Regions from separate parts of the Priestia sp. JNUCC 25 genome, predicted to be linked through region 3. Evidence: riboswitches for the same ligand, from Rfam matches in the RefSeq annotation. Region 3 holds a riboswitch; each other region holds the start of a gene.
The links. Region 3 has a riboswitch for S-adenosylmethionine ahead of JNUCC25_RS19915 (hypothetical protein). Riboswitches for the same ligand answer to the same signal wherever they lie in the genome.

Region 1: linked by a shared signal. The riboswitch ahead of metK (methionine adenosyltransferase) and the one ahead of JNUCC25_RS19915 (hypothetical protein) in region 3 are both predicted to bind S-adenosylmethionine.
Region 2: linked by a shared signal. The riboswitch ahead of JNUCC25_RS19030 (BMP family lipoprotein) and the one ahead of JNUCC25_RS19915 (hypothetical protein) in region 3 are both predicted to bind S-adenosylmethionine.

What each region holds. Positions count from the first base shown of each region.
Region 1 covers NZ_CM132211.1:4,657,592-4,660,871, reverse strand. The annotation lists gene pckA (phosphoenolpyruvate carboxykinase (ATP)) at 1-1,036, opposite strand, end outside; SAM riboswitch class I at 1,411-1,528, shown strand; gene metK (methionine adenosyltransferase) at 1,661-2,863, shown strand; gene JNUCC25_RS24390 (glycosyltransferase family 4 protein) at 2,895-3,280, opposite strand, start outside.
Region 2 covers NZ_CM132211.1:3,617,974-3,621,253, reverse strand. The annotation lists gene JNUCC25_RS19045 (GNAT family N-acetyltransferase) at 1-74, shown strand, start outside; gene JNUCC25_RS19040 (YjgB family protein) at 102-680, opposite strand; gene JNUCC25_RS19035 (hypothetical protein) at 1,105-1,263, opposite strand; SAM riboswitch class I at 1,594-1,700, shown strand; gene JNUCC25_RS19030 (BMP family lipoprotein) at 1,775-2,785, shown strand; gene JNUCC25_RS19025 (ABC transporter ATP-binding protein) at 2,868-3,280, shown strand, end outside.
Region 3 covers NZ_CM132211.1:3,778,526-3,781,805, forward strand. The annotation lists gene alaP (alanine permease AlaP) at 1-674, opposite strand, end outside; gene JNUCC25_RS19910 (DUF1540 domain-containing protein) at 992-1,150, opposite strand; gene JNUCC25_RS19915 (hypothetical protein) at 1,251-1,589, opposite strand; SAM riboswitch class I at 1,659-1,760, opposite strand; gene JNUCC25_RS19920 (hypothetical protein) at 1,882-2,178, shown strand; gene JNUCC25_RS19925 (GNAT family N-acetyltransferase) at 2,191-2,637, opposite strand; gene JNUCC25_RS19930 (hypothetical protein) at 2,721-3,161, opposite strand; gene JNUCC25_RS19935 (glycosyltransferase family 2 protein) at 3,272-3,280, opposite strand, start outside.

The DNA of each region.
Region 1 (3,280 bases), 880 kb from region 3:
AAAAGACAATAGCTGTAGGGTGCCCAGCAACGCTTGGCAATACCGTATTATCAATAGAGTCAATTGAATAAGCGGCACGAGTATTCTCTGTTAAACTATTATCATTGTAATCTGCTACTTTCGTATTTTGATTTAACACTACATTTTCCAGTACGGCGCCGAAGCGAATTGCATTGAAAATTTGCGGTTCTTTTTCTTCGGAAAGCTGAATGCACTTCGCGTAGCATCCTCCTTCAATATTAAATACACCAGAGCTTGACCAACCGTGCTCGTCATCTCCGATTAAACGACGGTTTGCATCAGCAGAAAGCGTTGTTTTACCCGTTCCAGATAAACCAAAGAATAATGCAACGTCACCTTCTTCTCCTACGTTAGCAGAACAGTGCATGGATAGAATATTGTTTTGAGGAAGCAAGAAGTTCATCACTGAGAAAATAGATTTTTTCATTTCACCAGCGTATTCAGTTCCTCCAATTAGCACGATGCGTCGCTCTAACGAAAGAATAATGAAGGTTTCAGAATTCGTCCCGTCTGTTTCAGGATCAGCTTTGAACGTTGGAGCTGCTACAATTGTAAACGGCTTCACATCATCATTTGTTTTTTGTTCGGCTGAAGGGCGAATGAATAACTGCTGAGCGAATAGGTTATGCCATGCAAATTCATTAACTACTTGAATTGGTAACTGATACTTTTTATCAGCTCCAGCATATCCATTAAAAACAAAAAGTTCATCCTGCTTCTTTAAGTGGGTTAAGACTTTTTTGTATAGCGCATCGAATCGCTGAGCAGAAATTGGCTGATTGACAGGTCCCCATTCAACCGTTTTTGAAGACACAGCATCGCTTACAATAAATTTATCTAAAGGAGAGCGACCTGTATATTTTCCGGTTTCGACTGACACAGCACCTGTAGAAGTCAGCGTTCCTTCGCGTCGAGCTAGAATTTTTTCAACAAGTTGTGGAACAGATAATTGGTGTTTTGTTGTTTTTAATTGAAGCAAACCATTTAATTCGATAGACATATCAACAGTACTCATGTGCACTACCTTCCTTTTTTAGCTATTATTTATTCATTAATGTTTGAAATTTATAATTAGTATAACACATTTATTTAATTATTCTATACTATTTAACTAAAAATGTTTGTTTATTATAAAAAAATGTACGTTATACCTATTTTAGACACATGTATATGTGATAGGAGCAAAAAAAGTGAAGCTATTTTAAGTGAAAGCCTCATTTTGATCTGTCTTATTAACTAAACTTAGTGATGATTCTTAATAAGATGTACTATTTCGGAATTTGAGTATGTTACATTAAAACAGATTCAAACATAAAGAGATGATTTCCATTTGAATGTTGTTGACAGTGAAGCGCTTTTTCATGTATTATATGTCCTTGAACGGATACTCTCTTATCCCGAGCTGGTGGAGGGACAGGCCCTATGAAACCCAGCAACCATCGTCATTTTTTTGTGTAGACGATAAGGTGCTAACCTGATGCAAGGGCACAACCTTGATCGATAAGAGTGAAAGGCTTATGTAGAATTTGATACCTTTCCTCGATACAAGGAAAGGTTTTTTTATATTTTTTAACGTGTAGTGAAAATAAGGGAATGAGTACCGTATCACAATGTATCGTATTTATAAGGAGGAAAACTGATGTCAACACAACGTCGTCTGTTCACGTCAGAATCTGTTACAGAGGGACATCCCGATAAAATTTGTGACCAAATTTCTGACTCAATTCTTGATGCTATCCTAGCAAAGGATCCAAATGCTCGTGTTGCTTGTGAAACAAGCGTAACAACTGGTTTAGTTTTAGTAAGTGGTGAAATTACAACTTCTACTTACGTGGATATTCCTAAAACAGTTCGTGAAACAATTAAAGGAATTGGCTATACTCGTGCAAAATACGGATTTGATGCTGAAACTTGTGCAGTATTAACATCTATCGACGAGCAGTCAGCTGATATCGCTGCTGGTGTAGACCAAGCGTTAGAAGCACGTGAAGGTCAAATGTCAGATGAAGAAATCGAAGCAATCGGAGCTGGAGACCAAGGGTTAATGTTTGGTTATGCATGTAACGAAACAAAAGAATTAATGCCTCTTCCAATTTCATTAGCTCATAAACTTGCTCGCCGTCTAACAGAAGTACGTAAAGAAGAAATTCTTCCTTACCTTCGCCCGGATGGTAAAACACAAGTAACAGTTGAATATGATGAAAACAACAAACCTGTTCGCATCGATACAATTGTTATTTCAACCCAGCATCACCCAGAAGTAACGTTAGAGCAAATTCAACGTAACTTAAAAGAATATGTTATTAATCCAGTTGTTCCAAACGAGTTAATTGATGAAAATACAAAGTATTTCATTAACCCAACAGGACGTTTCGTAATCGGCGGTCCTCAAGGAGATGCTGGTTTAACTGGTCGTAAAATTATCGTTGATACTTACGGCGGATATGCTCGTCACGGCGGCGGTGCATTCTCTGGTAAGGACGCAACAAAAGTAGACCGTTCAGCAGCTTATGCAGCTCGTTATGTTGCGAAAAACATTGTAGCAGCTGATCTTGCTGATAAATGTGAAGTACAACTAGCATATGCAATTGGTGTTGCACAACCAGTATCTATTTCAATTGATACATTCGGTACAGGAAAAGTTTCTGAAGAAGTACTAGTAGACGTAGTACGCAAAAACTTTGACCTACGTCCAGCAGGCATCATTAAAATGCTTGATTTACGTCGCCCAATTTATAAGCAAACAGCAGCTTACGGCCACTTTGGTCGTACGGATGTGGAGCTTCCTTGGGAGTTCACAGACAAAGCGGAAGCATTAAAAACTCAAGCTTTAGCTAAATAATAAAAAAATCTCCGTGAAAACGGAGATTTTTTTATGCCCATTGAATACCTGCAGCAGATTTTTCTACGACACTTTCATATTCTGAAAGCAAATGCTGAAAAATGGCGTCCCATGATTGAGTAAGAGCGTATTGTCTCGCTGCATGGCCAAAGTGAAGACGCTGATGCAAATCATCGAGTAAATCTGTAATAGCCGAACTGAATTCTTCTAAGGAGTGAGGTTTGCAAAGGTAGCCGTTTCGCCCGTGCTGAACCATCTGTTTAACTCCTCCTGCATTTGCTGCCACTACAGGAGTTCCAGAAGCAAGAGATTCCAGTACAACATTTCCGAAGGTTTCTGTTTCTGAAGGAAAAACAAACAAATCAGATGATGAATAGATATGAGCAAGTTGCTTACCTTCAAGGAAGCCTGTAAATG
Region 2 (3,280 bases), 160 kb from region 3:
ACAAGATTTATATGGAGATTGGGTATGAACACGTAGCCGATTCAGCACTGGTTTTATTTCATGAAAAAAAGTAGCAGGCTGTCTGCTACTTTTTCTATTACTTAAGGCTTTTCAACTAAGTTTACGTGATTTAACGTTTTGCTATCATCAAAAATAAATTCAAGATCATAGGCGCCGGCATGATACGTGTACTTCGTTTGAGTCGTACCATCACCTTTTACTTTGCTTGTAAAGTTCGGCTGACCTAATTCTTTCTTTAAGTTAGCTTGCGTGATGGACCCTAGATTTGTTTGACGCTCTACATTTGTACCAAAATAGCGGATTTCGTTAATGACATTATTTTGGTCATAGCCAAATGCATATCCAGGGTGACCCATTTCCGCATGATAGTAGTCAAAGTTATTTGATGAACCTTCAGGCGGAGGACCGAACTGATCTCGAACATCTTGACGCAGGCTTTTGCCAATTTTTAAGTCTGCTGTTAAGCGCGGCACTTCGCCTTGCACCGCCGCATTATAAATTTCGTTAATGTTTTTTACAGCTGTTTGATTTTGACTGCTTGTTTCTTGAGATGTAGCTGCGTGTGCTGGGGTATCAAGCTGAGCCACAGGAGCAAATCCAAACGCAGCAATTCCTGTAATCGTTGCAGCGGCAGCTACTTTTGAAAAACGTTGTTTCATTTTCACAATCGTTTCCTCCTTTATTTATATCGATTTAGCAACTCCGACCTACCTAAAGAGCAGGTAGGTCGGAGTTGCTAGACCTAAGCGTCTGCCGCCCCCCTTGCGGGGTAGGCAGCATCCGCCTAGGTGAACCTTTGTGGGAGTAGTCAAGGAGTCTTGGTTGAGTTGGTAACTGATATATATAATGTAACACGCCTTTCAGAATATAAACGTCAGGTAAGGTGAAAAGCAAAAAACGATTCATTTATCATAGGTGAAAAGATTGGTTTCTATTCCTTTATTAGGTAAAAAACGTAGTATAGGGACAATCCTAATTCATTATAAAACATTAGATATTAACCGAGATTACTATATACTAAAGCAGCCAAAAGAAAACACCACTTTACTAATAAACTTTACTAATAAAAGATGGTGCTTTATCTTATCTTAATTTCGCTCTTGCTATACCTGTTACTACCATACTACTAATAAAAATAACTACGATTCCAATATTGGTCGGGGTATCAAAAAAGATTTTTGAAACCGCCAAAGCGATAATGAGTCCAATAGCTACTCCAGATAATTCTTTCATCAATTTCAACGTTAACACCTCTTAAAAAATATCGCTCAGGAAAAGTCTAACATTCTTGGTAAAGTTATTTCAATTGATAGTGGATTAACAAAAGACATGTAATAAAAGTGCTCTGATCCAAATGACTCTTCTAGAAGACTAGCAGACTTACCGTAAGCGCTTTGCTAGGAAGCATACAATAATTAATTTAGAAGAGGAATTGACCTGTATTTTAGTAGACTAAAACCGTATAATCCTATCTGTTTTTAAAGTTTTTTTATGAAAAAGAAAAATAATATTGACAATTATTAAAAAACTATTAATATTGACTATATTACATAAAACAAATAGCTATTGTTTTCCTTATCAAGAGAGGTGGAGGGACTGGCCCTGTGAAACCCGGCAACCGCTGTCTATGACAGAATGGTGCCAAATCCTTAAGAACAGTATGTTCTTGAAGATGAGGAAGAGACGTTTGGTTAACGAGCTCTTCCTTTATATAAAGGAAGAGCTTTTTTATATTATGGGGGGAGTAAGTCAAATGAAGAGATTTCTTGTTTTAGCAGTTGCGCTTGTACTACTCGTAACTGGCTGTCAGTCAAAAAGCACAAAAAGCAGTGGAAGCGAAGAGAAAGGAAAGAAGCGAATAGCTCTTGTTTTACCTGAAAAGATTGGAGTTAACCCGTTTTTTCAACAAATGGATGATGGAGCAAAACGCGCTGGGAAGAAGTATAACATTGATGTAAAAACAATTGAGTCTACGGATCAAGCAGCCATTGAAAGTAACTTGCGTGCTGCCGTAGCAGAAAACTATGACTTGATTATTACATCTTCTTTTGAATCCGAAGATGCGTTGAAAAAAGTAGCTCAAGAAAACCCGCAGCGTCAATTTGCGATTATTGATACAGTGGTCGATTTACCAAATGTAAGAAGCGTTGTATTCCGTGAACAAGAAGCTTCATATTTATTAGGAGCAGCGGCAGGATTGGTTACAAAAACGAATAAAGTAGGAATGGTTGCAGCTGATGATATTCCATTATTAAAAAAATGGACCGTAAGTTTTAAAGAAGGATTACAATCAACAAATCCAAAAGCAGACTTTCTAGTAAACTATGTTGGAAGTTTCTCCGATCCAGCTAAAGCAAAAGAACTTGCTATTTTACAGGCTTCAAAAGGAGCTGACTTTATCGCCGGAGCTTCAGCGGTAGGCGACTTGGGTGTATTTGAAGCAGCAAAAGAAAAGGGTTTTTATACGGCAGGCCAAGATATTGACCGTACGGAAGTAGATCCTGAGCATATCGTTTTATCGCAGTTGAAAGGATCTGATGCGGCTGCTTATGAAACGGTAGAAGCACTCGCAAATGACAAATTTAAATCCGGTGTAGTGACATACGGCTTAAAAGAAAAAGGTGTTGGGTTAACGTATGTGACTCAAGACAGCAAGACGCCTCTTAATGACTTTGTAGGGCAAGATGTAATTGATCAATTAAAAGAAATTAAAGATTCGATTATTGATGGAAAAACAGTGGTAAAAGATCCGTTAGCAAAGTGAGTTGAAAAGAGAAGTCGAGTAAGGCTGGCTTCTCTTTCTTATTTTTGAAAAAATCCTAATGGGGAAAGGAGCAATGAATAGAATGAGTGAGCTGCTGCAGTTAACGAATTTGACGAAGAAATACGGTTCATTTTTAGCAAATAATAACGTGTCCTTTAAACTGAAAAAAGGCGAGGTCCACGCGCTGGTTGGAGAAAATGGCGCTGGAAAAACAACGTTGATGAGGATGCTTTACGGAATGGAAAAGCCGAGTTCAGGAAATATTCAGCTACATGGGAAAACCGTCTCGTTTTCATCTCCTGCAGATGCGATCAAAAATGGAATAGGCATGGTGCATCAGCATTTTATGGTTTTTCCTCATTTTACAGTGGCTGAAAACATTGTCTTGGGGCATGAGCCAAAGAAGGGCCTCTTTTTTAATAGAAGGCAGGCGAAAGCAGATGTACAGCAATTAACCCAAACCTATCAAATTTCAGTAGATGTTCATAAGAAAGT
Region 3 (3,280 bases):
GCGGTAACGCCGATCATTTCAATTCCTAAATATGCAAACATGACCATTTGCAGCGACAGCAAAATGCCTTTAAATCCGTTCGGGAACAGTCCGCCGTTGTCCCACAAGTTTTTGATACCAGTCGCAACGCCGCCGTTGCCGATTCCAAACACAATCATTAATAATCCAACGGCAATCATTAATACAATCGCTAAAATTTTAATAAGTGCAAACCAAAATTCCAGTTCACCATATGCCTTAACAGCTAAGAAGTTAACCGTTGTCATGATAACAAGCGCCGATAACGCCCAAATCCAGTTTGGTACATCCGGATACCAATACCCCATATAAATACCAACGGCTGTAATTTCAGCCATACATGTTACAACCCATAAAAACCAGTAGTTCCAACCTGTTAAATAACCGGCAAGCGGCCCTAAGTAGTCGCGTGCGTACTTACTGAATGAACCTGCAACAGGTTTTTGAATCGCCATTTCTCCAAGTGCTCTCATAATAAAAAACATAATCATTCCGCTAAATCCGTACGCCAATAATATTCCCGGTCCTGCTAATTTAATAGCAGATGCAGATCCAAGAAACAGTCCTACCCCTATGGCTGCTCCTAAGGACATCAGCGTCACATGTCTTTCTTCTAACCCGCGTTTCAATTCTTTCCCCTGAGTTTTCCCCTGCATAAACGTCTCCCCTTTTTCCAATCTGTCAAAACGAGATGAACACAGCCTTTTTTGTTAGCGCTTTCATATAAGTTTGTGCTAAAAGACAGCTAGGCTGTATATTTGTATTCTATCACCTTTCTCTCATTTTTCTTTTGTCGAAAAACAAAAAAATTATCTTATCATTTTGTTTAAACGCACAATTAGACATAGACCCTGCTATTTTAATATGTATTTATTATTGCACTTAAGCAATAGTATTTTAAAAAAATAGAAAAACGCCGACTCAACTCCGTCAGCGCATCGTTCATTTTATGCTTTTTTATAAAAACTAGCATTTATCTCGCGGGTTCAAAAGTTTTACAGCCAGGTTCTTCCGTTTCAGAAACATGGTGACTACTTTCAGGACTCACAACGTAAATGGACTCTGCACTGCATTTATTTCCGGATTTCCAATACATGCACTCATTCACTTCACATAATACACCTTGGGCCACTGTTATCCCTCCTTTGCTTGTCTTATCTATTTACTACCCGAAATATAACGATTCTAACATTTTCACGCAAAAAAACCGCTTGTTTATCAAGCGGATCTTTTTATTGCGTGTGTTCAACATACTGTTTTTTAGCTAAATATAACTCACGGCTCAGCGTGATCCGCCGTTCTCTCAAGTGCCTTAATTTAGTCTGAAATTGTTCGTTAGTTGGCTCTTTTTGAATCAAGCGATACGTAAAAGAAATATCTTCATTTAACTGTTTAAAATCTTCCCATATCTCTTGAACTAGGGCGGATTGTTTTTCTTCAAATGAACGATTTTGCTGCGTTTTTAGCGCCGCTAAAGTTTCCTGCTGCCACGTTTCGTCTTTTATTTCTTTGGCTAATAAGTATAGATCTAAATAATCATCAGTGCTTAACGCTGTTTGTCTACTGTTCAATGTCCTCACCTTTTCTATACGAAATGTTTCTTCCTAAGAAGAGGATTTCATCATAGAAAAAGATTCCTCTTCTTATCTGTCAGAGCTAGGCTATGCTGGAATTAGCACCATTCAATAATTGTGGTTGCTGAGGCTTCAAAGGGCCAGTCCCTCCACCTCTCTAGATAAGAATATTTCGTTTTTAAATTATTTCTGACTATTCTAATATGTTTTATAGGTTACGTCAATAGCTTTTCAATAAAAAGAAAAAAGAAGTAAAATATGGTATGATTTCATAAAGGATGGTGAGCACATGAAACGATATATGTTATCTGCTTTTTTGGGAAGCTTGCTGCTGCTTCTTACTATTGCTTTTTCATCTACTTTCCATATTGCAATTGTCAAAACAACGGGAAGCATCGGAGGAATTATTTTAGCTGCGGCAGCTTTAGTTATGAACGCGCTTGAAGATCCCCCTTCCTCAGATAATACAGGTGAAGGAGCCGTTGAAGTACTAGATAAAGGAGCCGTTTGGGCTACTTATTTACTTTTACTTTCACTGCCAAACCTCATCGCGTGTATAACATCTTATGTTTTATGGACTCGCTGATATTCACCAACGTTACGGACGTTTTACCATCTGTAAGGTCATTGATATTTGTTTATCTACAAATCCAAGGTCACGATACACATGCTGTGCAAAATTCCCAGCATGAACGCTGAGTCTGATTTCAGGGTATCCTTTGATAGACAATTCATCAATTGCTTTTTGTATTAACGGCTTGGCTAAACCTTGCCCGCGGTATTCCGGTACAACATATAATTCGTAGATAAAGCCAATTTCTTCTTTTGAAAAGAAGTCGGTAGATGGGCCGATAAGAACCCAGCCTGCGAGTTTATTTTCTTGTCTTGAAACTAAATAATAACAGCCTTTTTCAAAGGCACTACCAACTAGTTCATTTACGCGTTCAGCTGACGGATGAAACTGCTTCATTGTTCCTTCAAACAGCGCATCAGCAGATTTCGTCCGAATTTCCTGTAATTCTTCTTCAGTAGCTTTTGCAATCATTATCGATCTCTCCTTTCGTGTTCGTTTTCTACATGCGAGGATAAATTCCTGCAAAATAAAAGTCTTCGCCTAGGCGAAGACTTTTATTTAAATTCAAAATGCTCTTGATGATTACCTTGTTCGTCCGTCCAGTTGATCATGATGTCTAAGCTTGCCGCTTTTCCAGGAACAGCAAAATTCGCATAGCGAAAACGCTGACCGCTTTTGCTTAAGTTAGACCTTTCAATAGGAGAAAACAAGCTGTATTTCGCCTTATTTTTTCCTTCGTGCCGAAAAGCTTGGACCTGCACGCGCTCTACGTCTTTTCCAATGTTTTCAACGGTTAATCCATATGTATGATAGACGTTATTTTTCCACTTTAGCTGATTATCTCCCGTCATGCTCGCTTTTGTCAGTTCAACCGACCATTGTTCAGATGATTTCTTCATTGGAAGCTTCTCAATCGAAAGAGCGCTGACATGAATGGCTGCAAAAGCAAGCCAGACAAAACAAAAAGTGCTGACTGTATAAAATAGTCTTTTCATAGATTTTGATCTCCTTAGAAATTTTAGTAGTAGCATTTCCTGTTCACTTAAAAATTATGATAAACGCTTTAACAAAAAAAAGCCTCTCCATTTAGGAGAAGCTTCTTAAATTAATGCAT